2 regions of the Streptomyces sp. NPDC047853 genome follow, and region 2 is predicted to be linked to the other one. Evidence: riboswitches for the same ligand, from Rfam matches in the RefSeq annotation. Region 2 holds a riboswitch; the other holds the start of a gene.
The links. Region 2 has a riboswitch for S-adenosylmethionine ahead of ACGF5T_RS19840 (aminotransferase class V-fold PLP-dependent enzyme). Riboswitches for the same ligand answer to the same signal wherever they lie in the genome.

Region 1 (14,675 bases), on a different contig from region 2:
CGATGCTCGGCACCGAGGTGGGGGCGACGGCGATCGGCCCGTCCGGCTGGGCGCTGTTCCCGCTCCTGGCGGGTGGCGGGGGCTGGGCGGCGACGGCGGGGGTGTACGGGGGCGGGCTGCTCACCGGGTACGTGGTCGGGTTCGCGGCGACGTACTTCTTCGGTCTGGACGAGGGCGCCGGCCGCGCCGTGTGCGACGCTGGGGAGCATGAACCACGCCCAGCTGACCGCCCTGGGCCGCGCCCTGCGTCTCCTCGGTGAGCACGGCGAGGCCCTCACCGCCGACACGCCGGACGCCAAGCTGCACGAGGTCCGCGCCGACCTGAAGCGCGCGCTGGACCAGCTGGAGGAGAGCGTCACGGCGGCGGCCCCCAGCACCCGCTGCCCCGAGCACCCGAACGGGCCGGTGGACCAGGCCGCCCCCGATCTCTGCCTGCTCTGCGAGACCCGGCGCCGCGCCGCCCGCCGCGCCGAGTACAACGGCGGCCCGCTGCCCGCGCGGCCCACCGAGCCGGTCCCGTCCCGGTACGGGACGCGCGGCGACCGGCCGCAGCCCCAGCAGCGCTGGCTGCCCGAGCTGTGGAACGGGCAGGCGTGGCAGCTGTGCGGCACCCCGCGCCGCGACCGCCGCGAGGCCGAGCTGTACATCGCGGCCCAACTGCGCGCGCCCCGCGCGGCGATGGCGTACCGGCTCGTCCACGAGTTCACGGACTACGAGGTGCTGCGGGTGTGGGGGACGCCGGTGCGGGTGGACGTCGAGCCGATGGGCGGCCTCTGAGCCGAGCCGGTGACGGCGGCGGAACGGATCGCGGCTCCGGACTAGCCCTGGGCGCTCTCCTGGTTCGTCCGGTGCAGCCGGGCCCGCAGCACGTCCCCCGGTTCCGCGTCCGCCACCGACGCGACCGGGCAGTCCCACGCACGGCCACCGCCGACCGGGCGCAGCCGCACGCCGCCCTCGCCATGCCCCATGACCTCGCCCACGCGCCCGTCCCGCGCGTCCACGGCGTGCGCGCCCACCGGCGGCCGCTCACCCCGCACCACCGACGCCAGCCGCTCGGCGACCCGCACGTTGCAGCGCCCCAGCTCGACCAGCGCGAACGGCTCCTCGCTCGCACCCGTCACCGGATCGACGCCCAGGGACGGCAACACCACACCGGCGCCCACGAGGGCCTGTCGCAAGGTCTCGACGACTTCTTCGGTCGACCGCACGCTTCCTCACCTCCACGCAGAGTTCGTGAATCGCGACACAGCGTGTCCGAACCGGCTCTAACCTGGCCAGACAGGGCGCCCCAACAACCTTCGGTGTACGACCGGGAGTTCCGCTGCCATGCCTGGACCCAAAGACCTCGACCCCTCGTCGTCCCCCCGCGCCCTCCTGGGCGCCGAGCTGCGGCACGCCCGCGAGAAGGCCGGGCTGAGCCAGGAGGAACTGGGCGGCCGGCTGTTCGTCAGCGGCTCCTTCATCGGACAACTGGAGTCCGGTACGCGCAGGATGCAGCCGGAGTACGCGCGGCTGCTGGACGAGGCGCTGGGAACGGAGGACTTTTTCCGGCGCAACTGCGCGGCTTCGGCGAAGTCGAAGTATCCCGAGCACTTCGCCGAGGCGGCGGAGGCGGAGAGGTCGGCGACGACGATCAGGGAGTACGCGTCGATGCTGGTCCCGGGGTTGCTGCAAACCCCGGGATATACGCGGGCCGTCTGCCGCGCCTACCAGCCGACTGCGGCGGACGATGTGATTGACGAGCTCGTGGCGGCACGGATGGAGCGAGCCCGTGTGCTCGCCGATCCAACAGGGCCTGTGTTGTGGGCCGTCCTGGACGAAGCCGCGTTGCACCGGGCCACGGGCGGGCGCGCGGTCATGGCGGAGGCCCTCCGCCACCTCGCCGCGCTGATGCGGGACAACCGGGTCATCGTGCAGGTGCTGACCTTCGATGTGGGCGCGCATCCGGCGATGCAGGGCTGTGTCCGGCTGATGGACTTCGCGGACACCCCACCCCTGGTCTATCTCGAAGGAGTCGGTACCGGACGGGTCGACGACGACCCCGCTACGGTCGCGCGCTACCGCGGCTACTACGACCTGCTGATGATGTCCGCCCTCCCGCCTGGGAAGTCCCTGTCCATGATCGAGCAGGTGGCGCAGAATTACGCCCATGGAGACCACCCCTGAGAACGACTGGCACAGGTCCAGCTACAGCGGCGGAAGCGGCGACAACTGCCTCGAAGCCTCCGTCGGCAATGCGGCCGTCGTCCCGGTCCGCGACTCCAAGAACCCCTACGGCCCGAACCTCCTGTTCCGGGCCGATGCCTGGGTGTTCTTCGTCAGCGCCCTCAAGGCGTCGTCGGCTTCCAGATGACCGTGGGGCCTCTCGAAAAGCGTGAACACTTCGGCCCGAAGTGTTCACGCTTTTCGACACCACCCTCCCCCGCCGGACATGCGGAGCAGCCCACACGCCACGTGCCGCCGCGCACCCGCGCGCCCCACCACCCACCGACAGCCGCCGAGACGGCCCGGCGTGCATGCGAGGCGCGAGCGCGTCCCGTCACGCCGGAGGGCTCCGTAGCCGACGTGAGGGACCGTTGCCGCTGGGACCCCGCTTTCCCCAGGCCGCCCGCTCGCTTCTCCCTCGTGCTGGAGCGAACCGGGTCAAGGGTGGCCCCGCAGGGCCATCACCGAAAGCGACGCGCAGCGCCCTTCACTCGGTTCGCGGACGTACGACACTGGCAGAAAAGCGGGCGGCCCGACGGTCACTCCACCGGCACGGCCCGGCGTACCGGCCTCACCCCAGCAGAGGCAGCGCCGCGAACTCGTGGCCCTCCCACAGCCGCCGTGACGCCTCCTCCGGGTACGGCGCGACCACCGGCTCCGCGTCCAGAATCTGCACCAGGCGCCGCTGCGTGTCGTAGGCGGGCCAGCCCGGGTCGCCAGTACGGGCGAACGACGTCCACGAGGCACGGAACCGGGCCGACAACGCCAGCGCGTCGGCGGACGGCTCCGCGCCCTCGAAGAGCAGCACCCCCAGGTCGGCCTGGAACGTGCCGAAGAGCAGGGGAACGTCCAGGGCGTGGCACGCGCCGAGGGCGCCGCCGCCGCCCGGCGCCGGCCAAGTCAGTTCGTAGACGTGGGACCGGCCGCCGCCCGCGAGATGCGCCTCGGCCAGGTGCAGGGACGGCATGCCGAACAGCCAGTCGGTCTGGACGCGGTCGTACAGGTCGTTCGCGGAGGCGTCGGGGTACGCGGCGCGGTAGGCCGCCTCGCCGCCCGGCGCGTACAGCCGCAGCGCCTTGTCCGCGCGCTCTTCGCCGATCCGGCCGAGCTTGCCGGCCATGGCGGTGAACAGACGGTTCTCGTCGCGGTTGTGGCCGACGACCAGCTCGACGTCCCGGGAGGCGCCGGAGGCCAGCGCTTGCCAGGGGGTGACCGGCAGGACGTCGCCGTCGACGACCGGCGAGTACGGGGTGGTCGTGGGCGCGGCCTGCCCCCAGCGGTCCACGTACTGCGGCATCCGGGGTGCGAGGGTCTGGCCCGCCTTGACCAGTTCGGCCGGGTCCACGGCTGCCAGGTCGGCGACGGTCGGGCGCAGGCCCAGTTCGGCGGCGAGGACGGTGCCGATGTCGCGGGCGAGTTCGGCGGAGAAGAAGGTGCCCGGCACGCTCTGGGCGATGGCCCGGTGGAAGAGGCCGGCCGCGCGGTCCATGGCCAGCAGGGAGGCGACCGAACCGGCGCCCGCCGACTCGCCGAAGACGGTCACCCGCTCCGGGTCGCCGCCGAACGCGGTGATGTTGTCCCGCACCCACTCCAGCGCGGCCACCTGGTCGAGCAGGCCCCGGTTGGCGGGGGCGCCCTCGATGTGGGCGAAGCCCTCCATGCCGACGCGGTAGTTGAAGGTGACGACGACGAGGTCGCCGTCGACGGCTATGCGGCGGGCGTCGTAGCCGGGGCTGCCGGAGTGGCCGAGCTTGTAGGCACCGCCGTAGATCCACACCATCACCGGGCGGCGCGCGGCCGGGTCGGGCTCGGGGGTCCAGACGTTGACCGTCAGCCAGTCGTCGCCCCCGGAATGGGTGCCGGCCGGGCCCGCCAGGCCCAGGTCCTGCGGGGGCGGCGGGCCGAAGGCGTACGCGTCGCGGGTGCCGTCCCAGGGGCGGGCGGGGCGCGGGGCGGCGAACCTGGCCGGCCCGACCGGGGCCTCGGCGAAGGGGATGCCGCGGAAGACGGTCAGGCCGTCCGAGGTCTGTCCGCGCACCGCGCCGCCGACGGTGCGCACCACGGGTCCGGTCGTGCTCATCGATCACTCCTCACTGGTCTACCGCAGGCCGTACGCCAGTTGGTGATCCACGGACCCTACGCCGTGGTGCGCACGGCGCTCAGCTGAGGGTCTTGATCGACGCCGCGTCGTACGGGGCGAGCGCGTCGAAGCGGCCGGCGAGGACCTTCTCGGCCCACTGGGGGTCCTGGAGCAGGGCACGGCCCACGGCGACGAGGTCGAACTCGTCGCGCTCCATGCGGTCGAGGAGGTTGTCGAGGCTGCCGACGGGGGCTCCCTCGCCCAGGAAGGACTTGGTGAAGTCGCCGTCGAGGCCGACCGAGCCGACGGTGATGGCGGGCCTGCCGGTCAGCTTCTTGGTCCAGCCGGCCAGGTTGAGGTCGGAGCCGTCGAACTCCGGGCGCCAGTAGCGGCGGGTGGAGGCGTGGAAGGCGTCGACGCCGGCCGAGGCGAGCGGGGCGAGGATCGCCTCCAGCTCCTCGGGCGTCTCGGCGAGGCGGGCGGCGTAGGCCTCCTGCTTCCACTGCGAGTAGCGGAAGATCACGGGGAAGGCGGGCGAGACGGCGTCGCGCACGGCGGCCACGATCTCGGCGGCGAACCGGGTGCGGGAGACGGGGTCGCCGCCGTAGGCGTCGGTGCGCCGGTTGGTGCCGGCCCACAGGAACTGGTCGACGAGGTAGCCGTGGGCGCCGTGGATCTCCACGCCGTCGAGGCCGATGCGCTCGGCGGCGGCCGCGGCCTCGGCGAAGGCGCCGATCACGTCGTCCAGGTCGCGCTGCGTCATCGCCGTGCCGGTGACCTCGTCCTCGCCGATGCGCAGGCCGGAGGGTCCGACGGCGGGCGCGTCGGCGAAGGGGGGCTCGCCCTGCTTGCGGACCATGCCGATGTGCCACAGCTGCGGCACGATCGTGCCACCCGCCGCGTGCACCGCCTCGGCCACCTTCGCCCAGCCGGCCAGCTGCTCCTCGCCGTGGAAGCGCGGCACGCGGTCGCTCTGCCCGGCGGAGGCGTGGCCGACGTAGGTGCCCTCGGTGACGATCAGACCGACGCCGGCGGCGGCGCGGCGGGCGTAGTAGGAGGCCACGTCGTCACCGGGGACGCCGCCCGGGGAGAACATCCGGGTCATCGGGGCCATGGCGATCCGGTTCGGCACGGTCAGGCCGTTGACGGTGACGGGCCGGGCGAGGACCTGCGCGGCGCGCGAGGCGGTGTCGGAGGCGGTGACGGTCACGTGGGGGCTCCTTGGGAGGTACCGGTCAGTATGTGCATGCGCATGCACCCACCGGCGCCAACAGGCCCGCTCGCCGTCCGCATTCCGACGGGCCGTCATGAGTGGTCCAGGTCACATCCGCCCGGAGGGGTCGGGGAGCGGAGAACGCCCGAGGGCGGCACCCCCTGTCGGGGAGTGCCGCCCTCGGTCCGTAGGACGGTTGATCGACCGGAGCCGATCAGAAGTCCATGTCACCGCCCGGCATGCCGCCCGGGGCGCCGCCCGCGGCGGCCTTCTCCGGCTTGTCGGCGATGACGGCCTCGGTGGTGAGGAACAGCGCGGCGATGGAGGCGGCGTTCTGCAGGGCAGAGCGGGTCACCTTCGCCGGGTCGATGATGCCTTCGGCGATCATGTCGACGTACTCACCGGTCGCGGCGTTCAGGCCGTGGCCGACGGTGAGGTTGCGGACCTTCTCCACGACGACGCCGCCCTCGAGACCACCGTTGACGGCGATCTGCTTCAGCGGGGCCTCCAGGGCGAGCTTCACGGCGTTGGCGCCGGTCGCCTCGTCACCCGTCAGCTCCAGCTTCTCGAAGACCTGGGAGGCCTGGAGCAGGGCCACGCCACCACCGGCGACGATGCCCTCCTCGACGGCCGCCTTCGCGTTGCGAACGGCGTCCTCGATGCGGTGCTTGCGCTCCTTGAGCTCGACCTCGGTGGCGGCACCGGCCTTGATGACGGCCACGCCGCCGGCCAGCTTCGCCAGGCGCTCCTGGAGCTTCTCGCGGTCGTAGTCCGAGTCGCTGTTCTCGATCTCGGCGCGGATCTGGTTGACGCGGCCGTTGACCTGGTCGGTCGAGCCGGCGCCGTCGACGATGGTGGTCTCGTCCTTGGTGATGACGACCTTGCGGGCGCGGCCCAGGAGGTCCAGGGTCGCGTTCTCCAGCTTGAGGCCGACCTCCTCGGAGATGACCTCGCCGCCCGTGAGGATGGCGATGTCGCCGAGCATGGCCTTGCGGCGGTCGCCGAAGCCCGGGGCCTTGACGGCGACGGACTTGAAGGTGCCGCGGATCTTGTTGACGACCAGGGTCGACAGGGCCTCGCCCTCGACGTCCTCGGCGATGATCAGCAGCGGCTTGCCCGACTGCATGACCTTCTCCAGGAGCGGCAGCAGGTCCTTGACGTTGCCGATCTTGGAGTTGGCGATCAGGATGTACGGGTCGTCGAGCGACGCCTCCATACGCTCCATGTCGGTGGCGAAGTACGCCGAGATGTAGCCCTTGTCGAAGCGCATACCCTCGGTGAGCTCCAGCTCCAGACCGAAGGTCTGGGACTCCTCGACGGTGATGACGCCTTCCTTGCCGACCTTGTCCATGGCCTCGGCGATCAGCTCGCCGATCTGGGTGTCGGCGGCGGAGATGGAGGCCGTGGAGGCGATCTGCTCCTTGGTCTCGACGTCCTTCGCCTGCTCCAGCAGGGCGGCGGAGACGGCCTCGACGGCCTTCTCGATGCCGCGCTTCAGGGCCATCGGGTTGGCGCCGGCCGCGACGTTGCGCAGGCCTTCCTTGACCAGGGCCTGGGCGAGAACGGTCGCGGTGGTCGTACCGTCACCGGCGACGTCGTCCGTCTTCTTGGCGACTTCCTTGACCAGCTCGGCGCCGATCTTCTCGTACGGGTCCTCGAGCTCGATCTCCTTGGCGATGGAGACACCATCGTTGGTGATCGTGGGGGCGCCCCACTTCTTCTCGAGGACGACGTTGCGGCCCTTGGGGCCGAGCGTCACCTTGACGGCGTCCGCGAGCTGGTTCATGCCGCGCTCGAGGCCGCGCCGTGCCTCCTCGTCGAACGCGATGATCTTGGCCATGTGAAGTGGTCCCTCCAGGACTGGGGGTGATTCCTTCGGACCGCGCCCGCGCCCGCGACGGACGGCTCGCCGGCCTTGTGGTTCCTTCCCCACCCGGCCTGCGGGCCTCACCGACCCGGTCCTTCGTTGTCACTCTCACCTTCAGAGTGCTAACGCCAATGATTAGCACTCGCCCCCATCGAGTGCAAGCGCCTTCCGGGGATCGGCCCGGCGGCTCAGCCGCCCGCGAACACCGGTGCGGCCCCGCGCCGGCGGCCGCGGACAGCCCGAAGGGCCCGCACCTCCGGGGAGGTGCGGGCCCTTCGGAGAAGAACCGTTCGCTTTGCGTGGCCGGACGTCTCAGGCGCTGAGGCGAACCATGTCGGCCTGCGGGCCCTTCTGACCCTGCGAGATCTCGAACTCGACCCGCTGGCCTTCTTCGAGGGTGCGGTAACCGTCCATCTGAATCGCGCTGTAGTGGACGAAAACATCCGCACCACCGTCGACCGCGATGAAGCCGTACCCCTTCTCCGCGTTGAACCACTTGACGGTGCCCTGAGCCATGCCTAACTCCCCTATTACTGGCCCTTGCACAGATCCGCACTTCGCGGACCCGGGTCAGACCTCGCCCCCCACGACTGGGGGCGTGCGCCGGAACGCGTCGACCGCGGCTGAATGTATCTGTCCAACTGCCGTCTGCAACAGGTCAGTCGGACGAGAAATCTGGACGCACCCGGTCCGCAATGTGGCGAGAATTCGCCTGAATTCGGGTCAAGTCGGGGCACGCAAAGGGCACAAAAGCCGCGAAATACGCCCACACTTTGGCTACATCTTGTCGGGCGCCGGGCAGGAATTCGGGATTCCCGATCTTTCGGTCGGGAGCGCGTTCCCCAACTCTACCGCGCTCAATCCCATGGAATTGCCCCCTCCGCTTCTCTCACGGAGGGGGCCGTTCGATGAACGCTGCGTTATCTCAATTACCGATGGTAACGACGGGGGCGGGTCAGCCGCCGGCGACCGCCGGGATGATGGAGACGCCCGCGCCGTCGGGGGTGGCGGTCTCCAGGCCCTGCTCGAAGCGGACGTCGTCGTCGTTGACGTAGACGTTGACGAAGCGGCGCAGCTTGCCCTGGTCGTCCAGGACGCGGGCGGCGATGCCGGTGTGGTTCTTCTCCAGGTCGGCGATGACCTCACCGAGGTTCGCACCGTCGGCGGCGACCTCGGCCTTTCCACCGGTGTAGGTGCGCAGGATGGTGGGGATGCGAACGGTCACGCTCATGCGAGGCCAGCCTCTCGGAAGGAGTCCAGGTTCGGGCGGATGGTGGTGGTGAGTCCGGTGCCGGCCACCGCGTCCAGCGTCTTCAGGCCGTCGCCGGTGTTGAGGACGACGGTGGTGAGCGACGGGTCCAGGACGCCGTCCTCGATCAGCTTCCTGGTGACGCCGACCGTCACGCCGCCCGCCGTCTCCGCGAAGATGCCCTCGGTGCGGGCGAGCAGCTTGATGGCGTCGACGACCTGCTCGTCCGTCACGTCCTCGACGGCGCCGCCGGTGCGGCGCGCGATGTCCAGGACGTACGGCCCGTCGGCCGGGTTGCCGATCGCGAGGGACTTGGCGATGGTGTCCGGCTTCTGCGGGCGTACGACGTCGTGGCCGGCCTTGTAGGCGGTGGACACCGGCGAGCAGCCGGCGGCCTGGGCACCGAAGATCTTGTACGGCCGGTCCTCGACGAGACCGAGCCTGATCAGCTCCTGCAGTCCCTTGTCGATCTTCGTGAGCTGGGAGCCGGAGGCGATCGGGACCACGAGCTGGTCGGGCAGCCGCCAGCCGAGCTGCTCGCAGATCTCGTAGGCCAGCGTCTTGGAACCCTCGGCGTAGTACGGCCGCAGGTTGACGTTGACGAAGCCCCAGCCCTCGCCCGCCGGGTCGCCGATCAGCTCGGAGCAGAAGCGGTTCACGTCGTCGTAGTTGCCCTCGATGCCGACGAGCTCTCCGCCGTAGACGGCGGCCATGACGACCTTGCCCTGCTCCAGGTCGTGCGGGATGAACACGCAGGAGCGGAAGCCGGCGCGGGCGGCGGCGGCGCCGACGGCCCCCGCGAGGTTGCCGGTGGAGGAGCAGGAGAGGGTGGTGAAGCCGAAGGCGCGGGCGGCCTCGATGGCCTGGGCGACGACACGGTCCTTGAAGGAGTGCGTCGGGTTGCCGGAGTCGTCCTTGACGTAGAGGCCGCCGGTGACGCCCAGCTCGCGGGCGAGGTTGTCGGCCTTGACGAGCTTGGTCCAGCCCGGGTTGATGTTCGGCTTGTCGGCCACGTCGGCGGGGACGGGCAGCAGCGGGGCGTACCGCCAGATGTTCGCGGGGCCCGCCTCGATGCGCCCCCGCAGCTCCTCGGTGTCGTAGGCCGAGAAGTCGTAGGCGATCTCCAGCGGGCCGAAACACTCCTCGCAGGCGAAGACCGGGCCGAGCGGCACGCGGTGACCGCACTCGCGACAGGAGAGCGCCGCGGCGGGGCCCAGATCGACGGAGCCGGCGGGGGCGGCGGAGGGGGTGGTGGTGGTGCTTTCGGCGGTCTGCACAGCCATGGAGGCGAGGCCCTTTCTCCTCATCTTCCTCACGACGCATCTCGCCGTGAGACGGATTTGGCACCTTCCCTAGCCGGGAGCCTCGCCACGTCTGCGTGACAAGAACCGACTGGAGGGTTGCCGGGGCTTCAACGGGCCGTATCCCTCTGCCCCTCTGGATGAGCGGTATTCGATTGTTGTGCGGTGCGCGCGGCGACCCCGGCATGCGGTGGCCCCACGCGTTGTTCAAGACTGTAACCGAAGGCCAGGGCGGTCGAGACAGCCGTCCGTACCGCGAGATGGATCACAGAGGAGCCACGGACCGTGCTGGAAGAAGTCGAGCGCTGGCTGGGCGCACGCTCCTGGTCCGTGACGGACCGGCCCGTCCAGCAGCTGCTGACCGCCAAGCACGCCACCGGACAGACGGTGAGCGTGGTGCTCCCCGCCCTGGACGAGGAGGCGACGGTCGGTGACATCGTCACGGTGATCCGCCGGGAGCTGATGGGGCGGGACCCGCTCGTCGACGAGGTCGTCGTCGTGGACTCCGGGTCGCGCGACCGGACGTCGGCGGTGGCCGCGGCGGCGGGCGCCCGGGTCGTGCACCGCGACGCGATCCTCCCCCGCATCCCGGCCGTCCCCGGCAAGGGCGAGGTGCTGTGGCGCTCGCTGCTGGTCACCAGGGGCGACATCGTCTGCTTCGTCGACGCCGACCTGCGGGAGTTCTCGGCCGACTTCGTCTCCGGGATCGTGGGTCCGCTGCTCACCGACCCGGACGTGCACCTCGTCAAGGCCATGTACGACCGTCCGCTCGGCGCGGCTCCCGGGCAGGGCGGCCGGGTCACCGAGCTGATGGCCCGCCCGCTGCTGAACATGCACTGGCCGCGGCTGGCCGGCTTCGTCCAGCCGCTGGGCGGCGAGTACGCGGCCCGCCGCTCGCTGCTCGAACGGCTGCCCTTCCCCGTCGGGTACGGCGTCGAGCTGGGCATGCTGGTCGACGCCCTGCACCTGGTCGGCCTGGACGGCCTGGCGCAGGTCGACGTCGGGGTCCGCAGACACCGCCACCAGGACGGCCAGGCCCTGGGCCGGATGTCCGCCGCGATCTACCGCACCGCCCAGCTCCGGCTGGCCCGCGGCCACCTGGTCCGGCCGGCCCTCACCCAGTTCGAGCGGGGCCCCGCCGGTTTCGAGCCGCGCACGTACCCCGTGGACACGGAGGAACGGCCCCCCATGACGGAGATCGCGGAGTACGCGGCCCGGAGGGTGGCGTGAATCTCGGCCGACGCGCACCGAAGGGCCGGCGGTCCACGTTTGAGGGTTCGGGGGCCGGGCTAGGTTGAGGCGTATGGCTTCAAGGTTCGGTGCTGCTCAGGTGCTGGTCGCCTCCAATCGGGGGCCCGTCTCGTACGAGGTGCGCGAGGACGGCTCGCTGCACGCCAAACGCGGGGGTGGCGGGCTGGTCTCGGGACTGTCGGCCATCGGGCCCGACGCGGGGGCGCTGTGGGTGTGCTCCGCGCTGAGCGACGGCGACCGCGAGGCGGTGCGGCGCGGGGTGGGCGAGGACGGCGTGCGGATGCTGGACGTGCCGGCCGACGTGCACGCGGACGCGTACAACGGGATCGCGAACTCCGTGCTGTGGTTCGTGCACCACATGCTGTACCAGACGCCCGTGGAGCCGGTCTTCGACGCGGAGTTCCGGCGGCAGTGGGCCTCCTACGAGGCGTACAACCGGGCCTTCGCCGAGGCGCTGGCCGAGGAGGCCGCCGAGGGCGCGGTCGCGATCGTGCAGGACTACCACCTGACGCTGGTGCCGGGGATGCTCCGCGCACTCCGTCCCGACCTGCGCATCGGCCACTTCTCGCACACGCCGTGGGCGCCGGTGGACTACTTCCGGATGCTGCCGGACGACATCGCCGAGCAGGTGCTGCGCGGCATGCTGGGCGCCGACCGGCTCGGGTTCCTCACCCGGCGCTGGGCCGACGCGTTCACCGCGTGCTGCGACGCGCTGGTGGGCGGGACCGGCTCCACCGAGATCGGCGTGCACGGTCTGGGCGCGGACGCTGACTTCCTGCGGAAGCGGTCGCACGAGGCCGACGTGGACGAGCGGATGGCCGCGCTGCGGGCGGAGATCGGCGAGGGACGCCGGACGATCGTGCGGGTGGACCGGACCGAGCTGTCCAAGAACATCGTGCGCGGGCTGCTGGCCTACCGGCAGCTGCTCACCGACCGGCCCGAGTGGCGCGAGCGGGTCGTGCACGTGGCGTTCGCCTACCCGTCGCGGCAGGACCTCGCCGTGTACCGGGACTACACCGCGGAGGTGCAGCGGGTGGCGGAGTCGATCAACGTGGAGTTCGGGACGGCGGGGTGGACGCCGGTCGTGCTGCACGTGAAGGACGACTTCGCACGGTCGCTGGCGGCGTACCGGCTGGCCGACGTGGCCCTGGTCAACCCGATCAGGGACGGCATGAACCTCGTCGCCAAGGAGGTGCCGGTCGTCTCCGACGAGGGGTGCGTGCTGGTGCTGTCGCGGGAGGCGGGGGCGTACGAGGAGCTGGGCGAGGACGCGCTGGTGGTGAACCCGTACGACGTGTCGGGGACGGCCCGGGCGCTGCACGAGGCGCTGTCGGTGGGTGCCGGGGAGCGGGCGGAGCGGTCGAAGCGGCTGGCCGCGGCGGGCACGGCGCTGCCTCCGGCGCGGTGGTTCCTGGAGCAGCTGGACGCGCTGAGGTCCTGACCGCCGGGTGACTACCGGCGAGTGACCGGCGGGTCTCGCGGAAGCGGGTGCGGGGAGCGGGTGCGGGTGCGGGTGCGGGGAGACTCCCCGCACCCGCTTTCGGCCTCTCCGTGCAGGGGGGCCGTGGTTCAGGCCAGCCGGTCCGCCAGGGCGCGCAGCAGCCGTACGACTCCCGCCGGGCCGTCCACCACCACGTCCGCGCGCTTCCTGAGGTCGGGGACCTCGTCGCTGCCGCTGCACACCAGCAGGCCGGGGGTGCCCTCCGCGCGCAGGGCGTCGACGGCCGCGAAGGCGGGGAGGTCGCCGAGGTCGTCGCCGGCGTAGACGACGGTCTCGGCGCCGACGTCCCGGGCGTGGGCCCGCAGCGCGGCGCCCTTGTCCATGCCGGGCGGGCGCAGCTCCAGGACCATGCGGCCCGGCTCGACGATCAGGCCGTGGCGGGCGGCCAGGCCGGTGAGCGGGGCGCGCAGCGCCTCGAAGGCCGCCTGCGGGTCGGGGGCGCGGCGGGTGTGGACGGCGACGGCGTGGCCCTTCTCCTCGACCCAGGTGCCCGGCCCGGCGCCGGACCGCTCCAGCAGCTCGGGCAGCTCGGCGCGGACGGCGGCGACGCCGGGGTGCGGTTCGGGTGCGGAGAGGGTGCCGGTGGCGGCGTCCCAGCGCTCGGCGCCGTAGTGGCCGAGGACGACGAGGTGCTCCAGACCGGGGGCGTTCGCGAAGCCGCCGTGGCGGACGGCGACCTCGGCCGGACGGCCGGTGATCACCGCGACGGAGGCGACCTTCGGCGCGAGGGCCGCGAGCGCCGGTACGGCGTCCGGGTGGGCGCGGGCCCGGTCGGGGTCGGGCACGATCGGCGCGAGGGTGCCGTCGAAGTCGAGCGCGACGACCGCGCGGGCGGGGCGGGCGAGCAGGGCGTCGAGCCCCGCACGTCCGGCCTCCGTCGCGGGCGTCGGCAGGTGGTCCGGCGTGTCGTCTCGGGTGGATTCCTGATGGCTGCCCATACCGCGAACCTATCCCGCGGACCCGCACCGCACGCCTGGCCCGCGCATCCGGCCCGTGCGTCCGGCCGGTGGCCTACCGCTCCCCGCGCCGCGTCTCGCGCACCCGGCGCAGGCGGTTGACCGTCACCGGGTCGGCGGCCAGGGCGCGGGGGTCGTCCAGGAGGGCGTTGAGGAGCTGGTAGTAGCGGACGGGGGCCAGGCCCAGCTCCTCGCGGATCGCCCGCTCCTTCGCGCCGGGGCCGGGAAAGCCGCGGCGCTCCAGCGCGAGGATGTTCCGCTCCCTCTGTCCGAGCCGTCCCAGGTCCATGTACGGCACCGTAGCGCCCGCCACCGACAGCCCCGCTACTCCGCGCTGCCCGCCCGCATCGCCGTCGTCTGGATCCGGCCGAGCACCTCCGAGGGGCTGTTGCCGGGGGCGACCGCCTGGCCGATGAGCTTCTTGACGTCCGCGCTGACCGAGGCCCAGGAGGTCTTGCCGACCGGGTACAGCTCCGAGAGCAGCAGCTCGTCCAGGAACGGCCGCAGGGCCTTGTCCTCCTCCGCGGTGCTCATGACCTGGGACGCGGAGGTGGTCACCGGCAACAGGTCGTAGCGGCGGGAGAAGTCGAGGACGTTCTCGTCGCTGTAGACGAAGTCGAGGAAGTCGCCGATCTCCTCCTGGTGGCCGCCCGCCTTGAAGGCGGTCATCCAGTCGGTGACGCCGAGCGTGTTCCGGCTCTCGCCCTCGGCGCCGGGGGTGGTCACCATGCCGTACTTCACGCCCTTGTCGGATGCCATCTTCATCAGCGAGGGGTGGCCGTTGAGCATGCCGACCTCGCCGTTCGCGAAGGCGGCGAAGGCGGCGGCGCGGTTCAGCTTGCCGGGGGCGACCGGGCCGGTGAGGCCCTTGCCGACCAGTTCGTCCCGGAGCCAGGTGAAGGTGGTGACGTTCTGCGGCGAGTCGACGGCGTAGGTGCCGACGTCGTCGGTGTAGCCGCCGTCGCCGCTGAGCATCCACTGCATGGTCTCGGCCTGCGCCTCCTCCGGGCCCAGCGGCAGCGCGTACGGGTACTTCACGCCCTCCGCCTTCA
Region 2 (14,675 bases):
GTGCACGTACTCGACGACCTTCGAGGCCCGGGTCACGTCGAAGCGGGTGAGGTTGCCGCAGAGGGTGCAGCGCCACCGCGTCGTGTCGGTCGGCAGGGGAACCGTCATCGTGGCTGTTCGCTCTCTTCCAGTGTCGGTGACGCGCCGGGCCGCCCCGGCGCGTTTGGCTCGTAACCCTACGGCCTGGCGGGTACCCGACGCCCGCGTGTCCACGGCGGCGAGGCGCTATGGGCGGTCGCGTCCCGTTACGTCATGCTCTGTGTCCATGATCCGCAACTGGAGCACTGCGGCCCGCAGGACGGTCAGGTCACCCGGCACGGCCCGCGCGCCCCGCACCGCCCGTGGCCGGACGGCGCCGGTGACGTACGGGCTGATCACGTTGTGCTGCGTGCTGTTCCTGCTCAGCCCGGCGGCGGGCCTGAATCCGGCGTACGGCACCGGTGACGAGCTGCTGGCCGCACAGCGCGCCTATTTCCGGCGCTGGGGCGTGATCCCCGCAGAACTGTTCGAGGACTCCCCCGGATCGGCGCTCACCCCCGCCACGGCGCTCTTCGTCCATGGCAGCTGGGTGCACCTGCTGGGCAACATGCTCTTCCTCTACGTCTTCGGCGCGATGACCGAGGAACGGATGGGCCGGCTCCAGTTCACCCTCTTCTACCTGGGCTGCGGCTACCTGGCGCTGCTCGGCTACGCGGGCGCCAACGCCCACTCCCAGCAGTCCCTGGTCGGCGCCTCGGGGGCGATCTCCGCGATCCTCGGCGCGTTCCTCTTCCTCTTCCCTCGGGCCCGGGTGACCAGTCTGCTGCCGTTCCTCTTCTTCCTGCCGCTGCGCTTCCCCGCCTGGATCGTCCTGCCGTTCTGGGCGGGCCTGCAGTGGATGGCGGCGGGACGGGCCGGCGACGGTCCCGGGGTGGCGTACCTCGCGCACCTGGTGGGCTTCGGGCTGGGGTTCGCCTTCGCCTGGGTGCGGTTCGGGCCTGCGGCTAGAGTGAAGAGCGTTCCAGTGGCGGCGCCCGAGGGAGAGAACCAGCCGTGATCAGCGCGATCGTCCTCATCAAGACCAGCGTGGACCGCATCCCCGAGATCGCGGAGCGGATCGCCGCGCTGGAGAACGTCACCGAGGTCTTCTCCGTCACCGGCACCTACGACCTGATCGCCATGGTGCGGGTCGCCCAGCACGAGGACCTGGCGGAGGTCATCCCCGGCCGGATCAGCAAGATCCCGGGCGTGGAGGGCACCGACACCCACGTGGCCTTCCGCACGTACTCCCAGCACGACCTGGAGGCGGCGTTCGCCATCGGGCTGGACAACTGACGCCGGCGGGACGCGGATGAGGAGTTCTTCATCCCGGACTCATCCGGATCGCCGGGTACCGGGCGCAGGATCGGGGACATGGTCTTCTCACGCCGGATGGCGGCCCTGGCGGCCGTCGTCCTGATCCCGCTCGGCATCGCCGCGACCAGCTTCGCCCTCACCGACAGCCCGCGGGAGCCCAAGGTCCCGGCCAAGGTGGAGCTGGAGAGCGGCTCCCCCACCCCGTCGCCCACCTCCTCCTCGCCCCAGCCGACGCCCAGCGACCAGGTGGTGACCCGGCCACCGGTGACCGACAGCCCTCCGGATGACGACGATGACGACGACCGAGGCCAGGACACCGACGACGGAGCCACCGGCCCGGCCGCCGACGACGGACCCGGCGACGACGGCTGACCGCGAGCGCCGCCGGATCTCGGCCCGTGTCCGCATCCTGCTCTGGCTGCTGCTCGTGATGGCCGTCGCCCTCGCCTCGGTGGCCGCGACCACCCGCTCGATCCTGCTGCGCGACACCGACCAGCGGATCAACGGCCTGCTCGCGCAGGAGGCCGGCGAGTTCGCCAACTTCGAGGAGCAGGGCTTCGACCCGGAGACCGGCCGGCCCTTCACCGACCCCGGGCGGCTGCTGCGCGTCTTCCTGGAGAGGCAGTACGCCGACCTGGACGAGGAACTGATCGGTCTGGTCGGCGAGGTGGGCAGCAGGCCGACGCAGATCATCCAGCAGCGGGAGATCCCGGTCGCCCTGCCGCTGCACGAGGACGCCGACGCGCGGCGCCGCATCTACGCCTCGCCCGACGCCACCGGCACCCTGGAGCGGCCGGAGGGCGAGATCCGCTGGGCCAAGGTCACCGTGGCCCGGTACGGCGGCGAACCGGCGGCCGCGTTCGTGGTCGCCTTCCACCCGGGGCGCGAACAGGCCCGGGCCGACGAGGTGTTCCGCGTGCTGCTCGCCATCTCCGGCGTCGCGCTGCTGATGACGACCGGCATCGCCTGGGTGGTCGCCGGCCGCATCCTCAAGCCGGTGCGGCTGGTGCGCGCCACGGCCGCGCAGCTCACCGAGCAGGACCTGACCCGGCGCATCCCGGTGCACGGCCACGACGACGTGGCGGCCCTGGCCGAGACGTTCAACGCCATGCTCGACCGGCTGGAACGCGCCTTCGCCGTCCAGCGCCGGTTCGTCGACGACGCGGGCCACGAGCTGCGCACCCCGATCACCATCGTGCGCGGCCACCTGGAGCTGATGGGCGACGACCCGGCGGAGCGCGAGGAGACCGTCCGCCTGGTCACCGACGAGCTGGACCGGATGAGCCGCATCGTCGAGGACCTGCTGCTGCTCGCCAAGACCGAACGCCCCGACTTCGTCACCCCCGAGCCGGTGCAGCTGGCCGAGCTCACCGCCGACGTCTACGTCAAGGCCCGCACCCTCGGCGACCGCGACTGGGTGCTGGCCGAGGTCGCCGACCGGGAGGCCCACCTCGATCCCCAGCGGATCACCCAGGCCATGGTGCAGCTCGCGCAGAACGCCGTGCAGCACACCACCGCCGGCCAGACCATCCGCATCGGCTCCCGCGCCGACGGGACCCGCGTCGAGCTGTACGTCGCCGACTCCGGGCCCGGGGTGCAGCCGCAGGACGCCGAGGTGATCTTCGAGCGGTTCCGGCGCGGCACGGCCCGGCGCGGGGTGCGCGGGACCGGCGCCGGGCTCGGGCTGTCGATCGTCAAGGCCATCGCGGAGGGCCACGGCGGGCGGGTCGCCCTGCGCACCACCGAGGGTGGCGGCGCCACCTTCGTCCTGACACTGGACTGATTTCCGGAAGAGGCACGTCCATGAACCGCATCCTCATCGTCGAGGACGAGGAGCGCATCGCCTCCTTCGTCGAGAAGGGCCTGCGCGCCAACGGCTTCACCACCACCGCCGTCGCCGACGGCGACGCCGCCTACGAGTACGCGCTCACCGGCGGCTTCGACCTGGTCGTCCTGGACATCGGTCTGCCCGGCCGGGACGGTTTCACGGTCCTGCGCGAGCTGCGCGAGTCCCGGGTGACGACCCCGGTGATCGTGCTGACCGCCCGGGACTCCGTACGGGACACGGTGGCCGGCCTGGAGGGCGGCGCCGACGACTGGATGACCAAGCCGTTCCGCTTCGAGGAACTGCTCGCGCGAGTGCGGCTCCGGCTGCGTACGGCGGCCCGGGCGCCGGAGGTGACGGTGCTCAGGTCCGGCGACCTCTCACTGGACCTGCGCACCCGCCGGGCCCGGGCGGCGGAGCGGACGGTGGACCTGACGGCCCGTGAGTTCGTGCTGCTCGAGCTGTTCCTGCGGCATCCGGGGCAGGTCCTCTCCCGGGAGCAGATCCTCTCCCACGTGTGGGGCTACGACTTCGACCCCGGCTCGAACATCGTGGACGTGTACGTGCGGGCGCTGCGCAAGAAGCTGGGGGCGCAGCGGGTGGAGACGGTGCGGGGCATGGGGTACCGGCTGCCGGGCTGACGCACGTCCCGGTGGGGAGCGGTTGACCGGCTTTTGTGTGAAGTTTCCTTCATGTCAGGCTCATTGGGGACTCACCGCCCGGGAGAACCCTCGATGACGTGACGTTGAACCTCCGCCTCGCGGCGGCCCTGTGCGTGGCGCTGTCCCTGTGCGCGCTGCTGGCGGTCCCCGCCACCTTCCCGGCCCTCGGCGGCGACGCGCGCCTCACCCTCGCCGTGTTCGCGCTGGCCACCTGCGCCTGGATCGGTACGCCGATCGACGACACGTACATCGCGCTGGGCGCCGGTCTCGCGCTGACCGCGACGGGCGTGATCAGCAGCGACACCCTGTTCGGCACCCTCGGGGACGACACGGTGTGGCTGCTGATCTGCGCCTTCGTGCTGGCGGCGGCGGTGGCCCGGACCGGGCTCGCCGGGCGGGCGGCGGTGTTCCTGGTCGGCGGGGCGCGCAGCGTACGGCAGTTGGTGCACCTGACGACGGCCGCGCTGGTCGTGACCGCGTTCGCGGTGCCGGCCACCTCGGGCCGGGCGGCGCTCGCCCTGCCGGTGTTCCTCGCCCTCGCCAAGGCCCTCGCCGACCGGAAACGACTGGTCGTGATGCTGGCGCTGCTGTTCCCGACCGTGATCCTTCTGTCGGCGGTGGCGACCCTGATCGGAGCGGGGGCGCATCTGATCACGGTGTCGGTGCTGTGGGAGTCGACCGGCGACCGGATCGGCTTCACCCAGTGGCTGCTGCTCGGGCTGCCGCTGGCGGTGGCCTCCTCGCACCTGGCCGCCGAGACCGTCCTGCTGACGACGACCCGGCGCGCGGACCGCCGGGGCCCGGTCCACATCACCGCCGAGGAGATACAGCGGCACACCGAGAGCCCGGTCACCGGCCCCTGGACGCAGGCGGAGAAGCGCTGCGCCCTGCTGCTGGCCACGGTGGTGGCCCTGTGGTGCAGCGAGCCCGTGCACCACGTCTCCCCGGCGGTGGTGGCGCTGATCGGCGCGGTCGTCGCCTCCTCCCCCGCGCTCGGCACCGTACGGCTCAAGGACGCCCTGAAGACGGTGCCGTGGTCGCTCCTGCTCTTCATGGCGGCGACCATGGCGATGGGTGTCGCCCTCTCCGACTCCGGTGCGGCGAGGTGGCTGGTGTCGGGGCTGCCCGCGGACGTCACGCCGGGCGTCTTCCTCGGGGTCGTGGTCGCGGTGAGCACGGCCGCCCACCTGGTCCTCCAGTCCCGCTCGGCCCGCTCCTCCGTCCTGGTCCCGCTGGTGATCGCCGCGGCGGTGGGCGCCGGGGTCAACCCGGTCGCCGCCGCGCTCGCCTCCACCGCCGCGGCCGGCTTCTGCCACACGCTGCCGGCCTCCGCCAAGCCGGTCACGCTCTTCTCCGACCTCCCCGGCACCCCCACCTACACCCCGCGCGACCTGCTGCGGCTGTCCGCCGTCCTGGCACCGCTGACCGCCGCCCTCGTGCTGTTCTTCGCCGCCGCCGTGTGGCCGCTGCTCGGCGTACCCGTGACCCGATGAAGGAGCCCTCCATGCCCTCCCTGCCCGCCCTGTCCTCCGCGCCCGCCGCGATCCCCGCGGCCTCGGTGTCCTCCCGCGCTGCCTCCGCGGCTTCCGCGGCCTCCGTGTCCGCCGTGCCCGCCGTGCCCGCCGTGCTGCACCGTGTCGTCGTCGCCCCCAGCGGCTTCAAGGAGTCCCTGTCCGCGCAGGCCGCCGCCGACGCCATCGCGGCGGGGGTGCGCCGGGTGCTGCCGACCGCCGAGATCGACAGCATCCCGCTGGTCGACGGCGGCGAGGGCACGGCCGTGGCGCTGGCGGCGGCGACCGGGGGGCGGCTGGTGGCGCTGCCCGCCACGGGGCCGGTCGGGGAGCCCGTCGGCACCCACTTCGCGCTGCTCGGCGCCCAGGACACGGCGGTCGTGGAGATGGCGGCCGTCGCGGGACTGTCCCTGGTCCCGCGGGCCCTGCGCGACCCGGGTGCCACGACCACGTACGGCGTCGGTGAGCTGCTCCGCGCCGCGCTCGACACCGGGGTCCGGCGGATCCTGGTCGGCTGCGGCGACTCGGGCACCTCGGACGGAGGCGCGGGCGCGCTCCAGGCGCTCGGCGCGCGGCTGCTGGACGCCGACGGCTTCGAACTGCCGCCCGGCGGACGGGAGCTGACCCGTCTCGCCCGCATCGACCCGACCGGCCTCGACCCCCGACTGGGGGACACCGAACTGCTGGTGGCCTGCAACCCCTTCAACGTGCTGTGCGGCGAGCGGGGCGTCGCCCGGGTCTTCGGTCCGCAGAAGGGGGCGACGCCCGCGCAGGTGGAGCAGTTGTCGGCCGGCCTGGAGAACTGGGCGCGCGTCCTCACCCGCGACCTCGGTGTCACCGGCACCGACCTGCGCACCGGCCCCGGCACCGGCGCCTCCGGCGGGCTGGGCGCCGGGCTGGCCGCCGTCGGCGCCCGGCTGCTGCCCCGCTTCGAGGTGCTGCTGGACCACGTCGACCTGGACGCCCGCCTCGCCCGCGCCGACCTGGTGCTCACCGCCGAGGGCGCCCTGGACCACCAGACGCCGCGCGGCAAGGTCCCCGCGGAGGTGGCCCGGCGTGCCAAGCTCTCCGGCCGTCCCGTCCTCGCCCTGGCCGGCACGCTCGGCGAGGGCGCCCACGAGGTACCGGGGGTGGACGCCTGCCACGGGATCATGCCGGCCCCGATGGCGCTGGCCGACGCACTGCTGCGCGCCGCGGAACTCCTCACGGACGCCACGGAGCGGGCGCTGCGGATGATCCTGCTGGGGTCGCGGCTGCCTGCGGGCCGGACCACTCAGGCCGCGGGGGCCTCGGCGGCGGAGGTGGTGTCGGGGACGCACCGCCCGTCCTCGGTGCGGTAGTTCCACCGGGCGCCGTCGCTCACCAGCTCCTTGACGGCGTTCACGAACCGCTCGACGTGCTCGTCCGGCGTGCCCGCGCCGAAGCTCACCCGGATGGCGTTGAGGGACTTCTCCCCGGGCGCGGCCTCCGGGGCACCGCACTCGCCCTGCGTCTGCGGGTCGCTGCCCAGCAGGGTGCGGACCAGCGGGTGGGCGCAGAACAGGCCGTCGCGCACGCCGATGCCGTACTCGGCGGAGAGCGCGGCGGCGAAGTGCGAGCTGTTCCACCCCTCGACGACGAAGGAGAGCACGCCGACCCGGGGCGCGTCGTCGCCGAAGAGGGACAGCACCCGCACCTCGGGCACCTCGGCGAGGCCCTCGCGCACCTTGCCCACGAGGTACCGCTCGCGGGCGACCAGCGTGTCGAACCCGGCCTCCTCCAGCGCCTTGCAGGCGGAGGCGACGGCGTAGGCGCCGATGACGTTGGGCGACCCGGCCTCGTGGCGGGCGGCGCTGTCGTGCCACTGGACGTCCACGCCGCCGTCGGCGCGCCGGGAGACGCTGCGGCTGGCGCCGCCGCCGGCCAGGTACGGCTCGGCCTCGCGCAGCCAGTCGGCACGCCCCGCCAGCACGCCGGTGCCGAAGGGGGCGTACAGCTTGTGCCCGGAGAAGGCGACCCAGTCGACGTCCAGGTCGGCCACCGAGACGGGGTGGTGCGGGGCGAGCTGGGCGGCGTCCAGCACGATCCGGGCGCCGTGCGCGTGGGCGGCGGCGGCCAGTTCGCGCACCGGCCACAGCTCGCCGGTGACGTTGGAGGCGCCGGTGACGCAGACCAGGGCGGGCCCGTACGGCTCGCGGGCCGCGAGGGCGCGCTCCAGGGTCTCGACGGCCTGGGCCGGGGTGCGCGGGGCGTCGAGGTACGTCACCTCCGCGTCGCGCCAGGGCAGCAGCGAGGCGTGGTGCTCGGTCTCGAAGACGAAGACCCGGCAGCCGGCCGGCAGCGCGGCGGCGAGCAGGTTGAGGGAGTCGGTGGTGGACCGGGTGAAGACGACCTGGTCGGTGTCCCGGCAGCCGAGGAAGCCGGCGACGGTCGCGCGGGCGTTCTCGAACAGGTCCGTCGACAGCTGCGACAGGTACCCGGCGCCCCGGTGCACGCTGCCGTAGTACGGGGCGTAGGCCGCCACGTCGTCCCAGACCCGCTGGAGTGCGGGGGCGCTGGCGGCGTAGTCGAGGGCGGCGTAGGTGACCTCGCCGCCGGTGACGAGCGGAACGGTGACGTCCCGGCCCAGGACGGGCAGCGGGGCACAGACGGAGGGGTCGACGGCGACGGCGGAGACGGACATGGGTTCACTCCCGTGAAGGCATACGGCATCACCACGCGAACCACGGCGGGTCCGGGCAGGGGAAGGCCGGAACGGCGGAGAAGGGGGAAGAGGCGCTGCGGAGGCGGGGCTCTGCGGCCCTATCGCATTCGCTGATTCACGGGAGACTCCCTCGAACGACCCAGGACCCCTGGTTCCGCGAGGGGTCCGCGCTTGCCGAGGACCTTGCTGTCCACGACCTGGTCTTCACCCGGGGCACCCCGCCACGGACGGAGGGTTGCCGGACAGTCGGCCGGGGCCTCATGACTGTCACTCATGACCTGTCGAGAAATCTAGGGGAAGTGATCGGCGCCCCGCAACCCGGGTCCGGATCGCGGGACGCACGTCACACGAGCAGGCGGCTACGCGTTGCTGGCGGCCACCCAGCGCTCCAGCGCGCGGCGCGCGGCACCCGAGTCGATCGCCTCGGCGGCCCGGTCCATGCCGGCCCGGATCTGCGCGGTCAGCGGTGCGTCACCCGGCTCCAGGGCGACCAGGGCCGCCGCCGAGTTCAGCAGGACCGCGTCCCGCACCGGGCCCGTCTCACCGTTCAGCAGGCGGCGGGCGACGTCGGCGTTGTAGGAGGCGTCGGCGCCGCGCAGCGCCTCGACCGGCACCAGGTCGAGGCCGACGTCGCGCGGGTCGAAGGTCTCCTCGCTCACCCGGCCGTCCCGCACCACCCAGACCCGGGAGGTGGCGGTGGTGGTCAGCTCGTCGAGGCCGTCGTCGCCGCGGAAGACCAGCGACGAGTGGCCGCGTTCGGCGAAGACCCCGGCGATGATCGGCGCCATCCGGGCGTGGGCCACCCCGATCGCCTGGGACGTGACCCGGGCGGGGTTGGTCAGCGGGCCCAGGAAGTTGAACACCGTGCGGATGCCCAGCTGGCCGCGGGCCGCGGCCACGTGGCGCAGGGCGGGGTGGAACTTCACGGCGAAGCAGAAGGTGATGCCGGCCTCCTCGGCGACCTCAGCCACCCGCTTCGGCGTCAGCTCCAGGTTCACCCCGAGCCTCTCCAGGACGTCGGAGGCGCCGGACGCCGAGGAGGCCGCCCGGTTGCCGTGCTTGACGACCTTCGCGCCCGTGCCGGCCACGACGATCGCCGACATGGTGGAGATGTTGACCGTCTTGGCGCCGTCGCCTCCGGTGCCGACGATGTCAACCGTCTCGCCGGGCACCTCGATCACGTTGGCGTGGGCGTACATGGTGCGGACCAGGCCGGAGATCTCCTCGACGGTCTCGCCCTTGGACCTGAGGGCCACCGCGAAGCCGGCGATCTGCGCGTCGGTCGCCTCGCCGCGCATGATCACGTCCAGCGCCCAGGCGGTGTCGTCCGCGGACAGGTCCTGGCCGTCCAGCAGTCCGTTCAGCAGGGCGGGCCAGGAGCGGCCCGCCGCGTTGTCGCCTCCAGCGGGGGTCACAGCGCTCATGAGCCGCTCCTGTGTCGTGTGTGCTGCGGGAAGAAGTGCGCTCCCACCCTATCCAGCCCCGGGCACGGCGAAGGGCCCCGTCCGCGGAACGGACGGGGCCCTTCGACCGTGGTGTGGCGACGCTGGAGGGTCAGTGGTGGCCGTGGCCGCTCGTGATCTCCTTGTACTCCTCGACGGTCGGCTTCGGAATCTGCGACTCCTCGCCGTAGTACGACTTGCTGAGCTTGGCGCGGAGCTTCTCGGTGCTCTTCACCTTGCGCTCGACGCCGTTCTCGTCGACCGTCGGGCCGATCTCGGCCGGCTTGTACTGCTCGTGGGCCGTGAGGGTGTGCAGCTGCTCCTGGCTGAGCGGCTCGTGGACCTCGATGAACTCACCGTGCGGCAGGCGCTTGATGATGCCGGACTCGCGGCCGTGCAGCACCTTGTCCCTGTCCCGGCGCTGGAGGCCGAGGCAGATCCGCTTGGTGACGATGAACGCGATGACCGGGCCGACGAAGAACGCGATGCGGACGAACCAGGTGATCGCGTTGATCGACAGGTGGAAGTGCGTGGCCCAGATGTCGTTGCCGCCACCGATGAGCAGGATGAAGTACTCGGTGATCCAGGCGACACCGAACGCGGTCCGGGTCGGGGCGTTGCGCGGGCGGTCCAGGATGTGGTGCTCGCGCTTGTCGCCGGTGACCCAGGACTCGATGAACGGGTAGACCGCGATCGCGACCAGGACCAGCGGGAAGATCATCAGCGGGACGAACACGCCCAGGACCAGCGTGTGGCCCCAGAAGTTGATCTCCCAGCCGGGCATCACACGGATCAGGCCCTCGGAGAAGCCCATGTACCAGTCCGGCTGGGCGCCGGTGGAGACCATGTCCGGCCGGTAGGGGCCGATGGACCAGATCGGGTTGATCGTGGCGATCGCCGAGATGGCGGCGATCACGCCGAAGACCAGGAAGAAGAAGCCTCCGGCCTTCGCCATGTACACCGGCAGCAGCGGCATGCCGACGACGTTCTTGTTGGTCTTGCCGGGGCCCGCGAACTGCGTGTGCTTGTGGTAGAAGACCAGGATCAGGTGGCCGACCACCAGGCCGAGCATGATGCCCGGCAGCAGCAGGATGTGGACCGAGTAGAACCGGGCCACGAAGTCGTGGCCGGGGAACTCCCCGCCGAAGAGGAAGAACGACAGGTACGTGCCGACGATCGGCACGGACAGGATCGCGCCCTCCATGAAGCGGATGCCGGTGCCCGAGAGCAGGTCGTCCGGGAGCGAGTAACCGGTGAAGCCGGTGAACATGCCGAGGACGAAGAGCAGGAAGCCGAACAGCCAGTTGATCTCACGCGGCTTGCGGAACGCGCCGGTGAAGAAGACGCGCATCATGTGCACGAACATGCCGGCGAGGAAGATCAGCGCCGCCCAGTGGTGGATCTGCCGGATGAGCAGACCACCGCGGACGTCGAAGCTGATGTCCAGCGTCGAGGCGTACGCCTCGCTCATCAGCTGGCCCTGCAGCGGCACGTACGAGCCGTGGTACGTGACCTCGTTCATCGACGGGTGGAAGAACAGCGTCAGGTACACACCCGTGAGGATGATGATGATGAAGCTGTAGAGGCAGATCTCACCCAGCATGAACGACCAGTGGTCGGGGAAGATCTTGCGCATGTTGGCCTTGGCCAGGGAGTAGATCCCCAGCCGGCCGTCGGCCCAGTCGGCGACGCGCTCGCCGGCCGGTGCCTTCCCGCGAGAGCGGGGGGCTTCGTTCGCTGTAGTGCTCATCCGCGCTCCCAGAAGGCAGGACCGACGGGCTCTTCGAAGTCGCCGAGCGCTTCGAGGTAACCCTCGTCGTTCACGCCGATGCGCAGCTGCGGCAGGGCGTGACCGGCGGGACCGAAGATCACCCGGGCGCCGTCGGCAAGGTCGAAGGTGGACTGGTGGCAGGGGCAGAGCGCGTGGTGCGTCTGCTGCTCGTACAGGGAGATCGGGCAACCGACGTGGGTGCAGATCTTCGAGTACGCCACGATGCCCTCGTGCGACCACTCGAGCTCGCGCTTGTCCTTGATGGCCTCCGGCTCCAGCCGGATGATCATCAGGGCCGCCTTGGCGATCTCGGTCATGAACTCCTCGTCGTGCTCCTCCAGGCCCTCGGGCATGGCGAAGGTGAGGGAGCCCACCGCGACGTCGGAGGGACGCAGCGGCTCGTGGGTGTTCATGTTGACCAGCAGCTTGCCCTTGGACCACAGGGTGTGGCGGAGCTTGGTCTCGGGCAGCGGGCCGAGGTCGCGCAGCAGGACGACACCGGAGAGCGGGACCAGGGTCAGCGCGCCGAACATCGTGTTGCGGATCAGCTTGCGGCGCCCGATGACGGACTCCTTGGCACCCTGCTTGAAGTCCGCGTGGACCTTGGCACGGAGCTCGGGGTCGGCCTCGATCGGGTGGCGCTCGTCGGCGATCTCCTCGTCGGACATCAGGGTGCGGGCCCAGTGGACCGCGCCCGCGCCGATCGCGAACAGCGCGACGCCGAGCGTCATGCCGAGCGCGAAGTTCAGCGCACTGATGTGGCCGATCGGGAAGATGTAGACCGACTGGTCGACCGGGATCGTCACGAAGGCGGCGATGAAGCCCACGGTGGCCAGCATCGACAGCGTGAACAGCAGGGCGACCGTGCGCTCGGACCGCTTGGCGGCCCGCTCGTCGATGTCCTGGACACGGTGCTCGTGGGGCGGCAGCCCCGGGTCGGCGAACGGGTTCTTGTCGTCCGCGACCTTCACCGCGCCGTGCGCGGTGCCCTGCTCAGCGGGCAGGTTCTCTTCTGGAATGTCTTGGCTACTCATGACTTCTTGGCCTTTGCGGTCCGAGCGGCGACCCAGACGGCGACCGCGATCAGCGCGCCCAGTCCGAAGACCCACGCGAACAGACCCTCACTCACCGGGCCCAGCCCGCCGAGGCTGAGGCCGCCGGGGTTCTCGGTGTCGTCGCTGTTGACCGCGTGCAGGTAGGCGATGATGTCCTTCTTGTTCTGCTCGGACATCGTGGTGTCGGGGAAGGAGGGCATGTTCTGCGGGCCGGTCTGCATGGCCTCGTAGATGTGCTTGGGGTCGACATCCTCGAGGCTCGGCGCGTACTTGCCGTGCGTCAGCGCGCCGCCCTTGCCGGTGAAGTTGTGGCACTGCGCGCAGTTGTTGCGGAACAGCTCACCGCCCTTGGCGATGTCCGCGCCCTCCGGGCCGTACTTCTCCTCCGACGGGACGGCCGGACCGGCGCCCAGCGACGCCACGAAGGCGGCCAGCTGGTCGATCTCGGCCTGCGAGTAGATGTTCGGCTTGTCCGGGACCTGCGCGCCCGGCTGCTGGGCCGGCATACGGCCGGTGCCCACCTGGAAGTCGACGGCCGCGGCGCCGACGCCGACCAGGCTCGGACCGTCGGTGGTGCCCTGACCGCCGGTGCCGTGGCAGCTGGCACAGCCGACGGCGTAGAGCTTCTTGCCCTCCTCGATGGCGAGGGACTGGGCGGTTTCATCGGCCTGCGCCTTGCTCGCGGGTGCGAACGCGGCGTACAGCCCCCCTGTGCATGCCAGCGCGAGGAGTAGGACGACGAGCGCCGCCAGCGGGTGGCGTCGTCGTGCGGAGAGCTTTTTCACGGATTACCCCGGTGTCAGGATCTTCTGCGTCGATGCTTCTGGTATTGGGCGGGTGCGTGCCGCGACTACTTGATCATGTAGATCGTGGCGAAGAGGCCGATCCAGACGACATCGACGAAGTGCCAGTAATAGGACACGACAATGGCCGCGGTCGCCTGCTCGTGGGTGAACCTCCGGGCCGCGTAGGTGCGGCCGAGGACCAGCAGGAAGGCGATGAGGCCGCCCGTCACGTGCAGTCCGTGGAAGCCGGTGGTCAGGTAGAACACCGAGCCGTACGGGTCCGACGAGAGCGAGAGGCCCTCGTGCTTGACCAGTTCGGTGTACTCGAACACCTGACCGCCGATGAAGATCGCACCCATCACGAAGGTGACGATGAACCACATCCGGAGCTTCTTCACGTCACCGCGCTCGGCCGCGAACACGCCGAGCTGACAGGTGAGGGAGGAGAGCACCAGGATCGTGGTGTTCGTCGCGGAGAACGGGAAGTTCAACGCGTCGGCCTTCTCGGACCAGAAGTCCGGGCCGGTCACCGATCGCAGGGTGAAGTACATCGCGAAGAGGGCCGCGAAGAACATCAGCTCGGAACTCAACCAGATGATGGTTCCGACGCTGGTGAGGTTCGGCCGGTTGACCGACGGGTGCGCGTGCCCGGTTTCTACTGTCGTTGCTGTCGCCACGACCGACATTATGTCGGTCGCTTATCCCGCCCTCACCCCGGGGGGTGCCGTTCGGAGTGTCCGCCCCGTCTGGACTGCCCGTATGGCCCATCGAACGGCCCGTCGAAGCCCTGTCCGAACCAGTGTTGACGGGCGGGGCGAGGGAGTAGCATCCGGCGCACGGGCTACGACAGTCCTCAACGGGCTTCATCGGTCTTCACCGCGTATCGGAGGAAGCATGCAGGCGACCGCCACGGTGCTGGTCTACAGCGACGACTCCAACACCCGCGAGCAGGTGCGGCTGGCGACCGGCCGCCGGCCGGCTCCGGACGTGCCCGTGGTCGAGTTCGTGGAGTGCGCCACCCCGGCCGCCGTGATCAAGGAGCTGGACAAGGGCGGCATCGACGTCTGCGTCCTGGACGGCGAGGCCGTTCCCATGGGCGGCATGGGGCTGTGCCGGCAGATCAAGGACGAGGTCTTCCACTGTCCTCCGGTGCTGCTGCTCATCGCCCGGCCGCAGGACGCGTGGCTGGCGACGTGGAGCCGCGCCGAGGCGGCTGTGACGCTCCCGGTGGAGCCCGTCGAGTTCGCGGGCGCGCTGGCCTCACTGCTGCGGCAGAAGAGGCTGCAGGGCGTCTAGGGACGCGTGCGGGGCCCGGGCCAGGGGTTGCCCGGGGCCGGTGCGGCGTGCACCGGCCCCGGGGACGTCCTCACACGCCCTGCGGGCGCAGCCGGGCCTGCTCGGCCGTACCGCCGGCCTCCGGCGCGCCGCCCGTCAGGGCGCTTCCCGTGCGCCACCTGTTCCAGTCCAGGTTCCAGTCGCCGAAGCCGTTGCCGAAGGACTCCATCGTCTCGCCGCCGGAGTTGACCACCTCGACGAGGTCCCCCTCCTGGACGGCGCCGAAGAACCACTCCGCGTTGGCGGTGCTCATCCCGACGCAGCCGTGGCT

Region 1: it holds a riboswitch for S-adenosylmethionine, as region 2 does, so the genes downstream of both, thrC (threonine synthase) here and ACGF5T_RS19840 (aminotransferase class V-fold PLP-dependent enzyme) in region 2, are expected to answer to the same signal.

Annotation. Positions count from the first base shown of each region.
Region 1 is NZ_JBIDCI010000003.1:134,617-149,291, reverse strand. It holds gene ACGF5T_RS07585 (PTS transporter subunit EIIC) at 1-260, shown strand, start outside; gene ACGF5T_RS07580 (hypothetical protein) at 208-777, shown strand; gene ACGF5T_RS07575 (hypothetical protein) at 819-1,208, opposite strand; gene ACGF5T_RS07570 (helix-turn-helix transcriptional regulator) at 1,327-2,166, shown strand; gene ACGF5T_RS07565 (DUF397 domain-containing protein) at 2,150-2,353, shown strand; gene ACGF5T_RS07560 (carboxylesterase family protein) at 2,777-4,285, opposite strand; gene ACGF5T_RS07555 (NADH:flavin oxidoreductase) at 4,365-5,495, opposite strand; gene groL (chaperonin GroEL) at 5,713-7,338, opposite strand; gene ACGF5T_RS07545 (cold-shock protein) at 7,678-7,881, opposite strand; gene ACGF5T_RS07540 (MoaD/ThiS family protein) at 8,321-8,596, opposite strand; gene thrC (threonine synthase) at 8,593-9,897, opposite strand; SAM riboswitch class I at 9,915-10,062, opposite strand; gene ACGF5T_RS07530 (glucosyl-3-phosphoglycerate synthase) at 10,201-11,145, shown strand; gene ACGF5T_RS07525 (trehalose-6-phosphate synthase) at 11,219-12,607, shown strand; gene otsB (trehalose-phosphatase) at 12,736-13,605, opposite strand; gene ACGF5T_RS07515 (DUF3263 domain-containing protein) at 13,679-13,912, opposite strand; gene ACGF5T_RS07510 (extracellular solute-binding protein) at 13,948-14,675, opposite strand, start outside.
Region 2 is NZ_JBIDCI010000010.1:43,861-58,535, reverse strand. It holds gene ACGF5T_RS19880 (hypothetical protein) at 1-108, opposite strand, end outside; gene ACGF5T_RS19875 (rhomboid family intramembrane serine protease) at 266-1,036, shown strand; gene ACGF5T_RS19870 (Lrp/AsnC family transcriptional regulator) at 1,033-1,314, shown strand; gene ACGF5T_RS19865 (small secreted hydrophilic protein) at 1,393-1,707, shown strand; gene ACGF5T_RS19860 (ATP-binding protein) at 1,628-3,118, shown strand; gene ACGF5T_RS19855 (response regulator transcription factor) at 3,139-3,801, shown strand; gene ACGF5T_RS19850 (SLC13 family permease) at 3,900-5,315, shown strand; gene ACGF5T_RS19845 (glycerate kinase) at 5,447-6,673, shown strand; gene ACGF5T_RS19840 (aminotransferase class V-fold PLP-dependent enzyme) at 6,607-7,995, opposite strand; SAM riboswitch class IV at 8,179-8,295, opposite strand; gene trpD (anthranilate phosphoribosyltransferase) at 8,376-9,440, opposite strand; gene ACGF5T_RS19830 (ubiquinol-cytochrome c reductase cytochrome b subunit) at 9,571-11,208, opposite strand; gene ACGF5T_RS19825 (Rieske 2Fe-2S domain-containing protein) at 11,205-12,263, opposite strand; gene ACGF5T_RS19820 (c-type cytochrome) at 12,260-13,069, opposite strand; gene ACGF5T_RS19815 (heme-copper oxidase subunit III) at 13,135-13,755, opposite strand; gene ACGF5T_RS19810 (hypothetical protein) at 13,964-14,365, shown strand; gene ACGF5T_RS19805 (Ig-like domain-containing protein) at 14,436-14,675, opposite strand, start outside.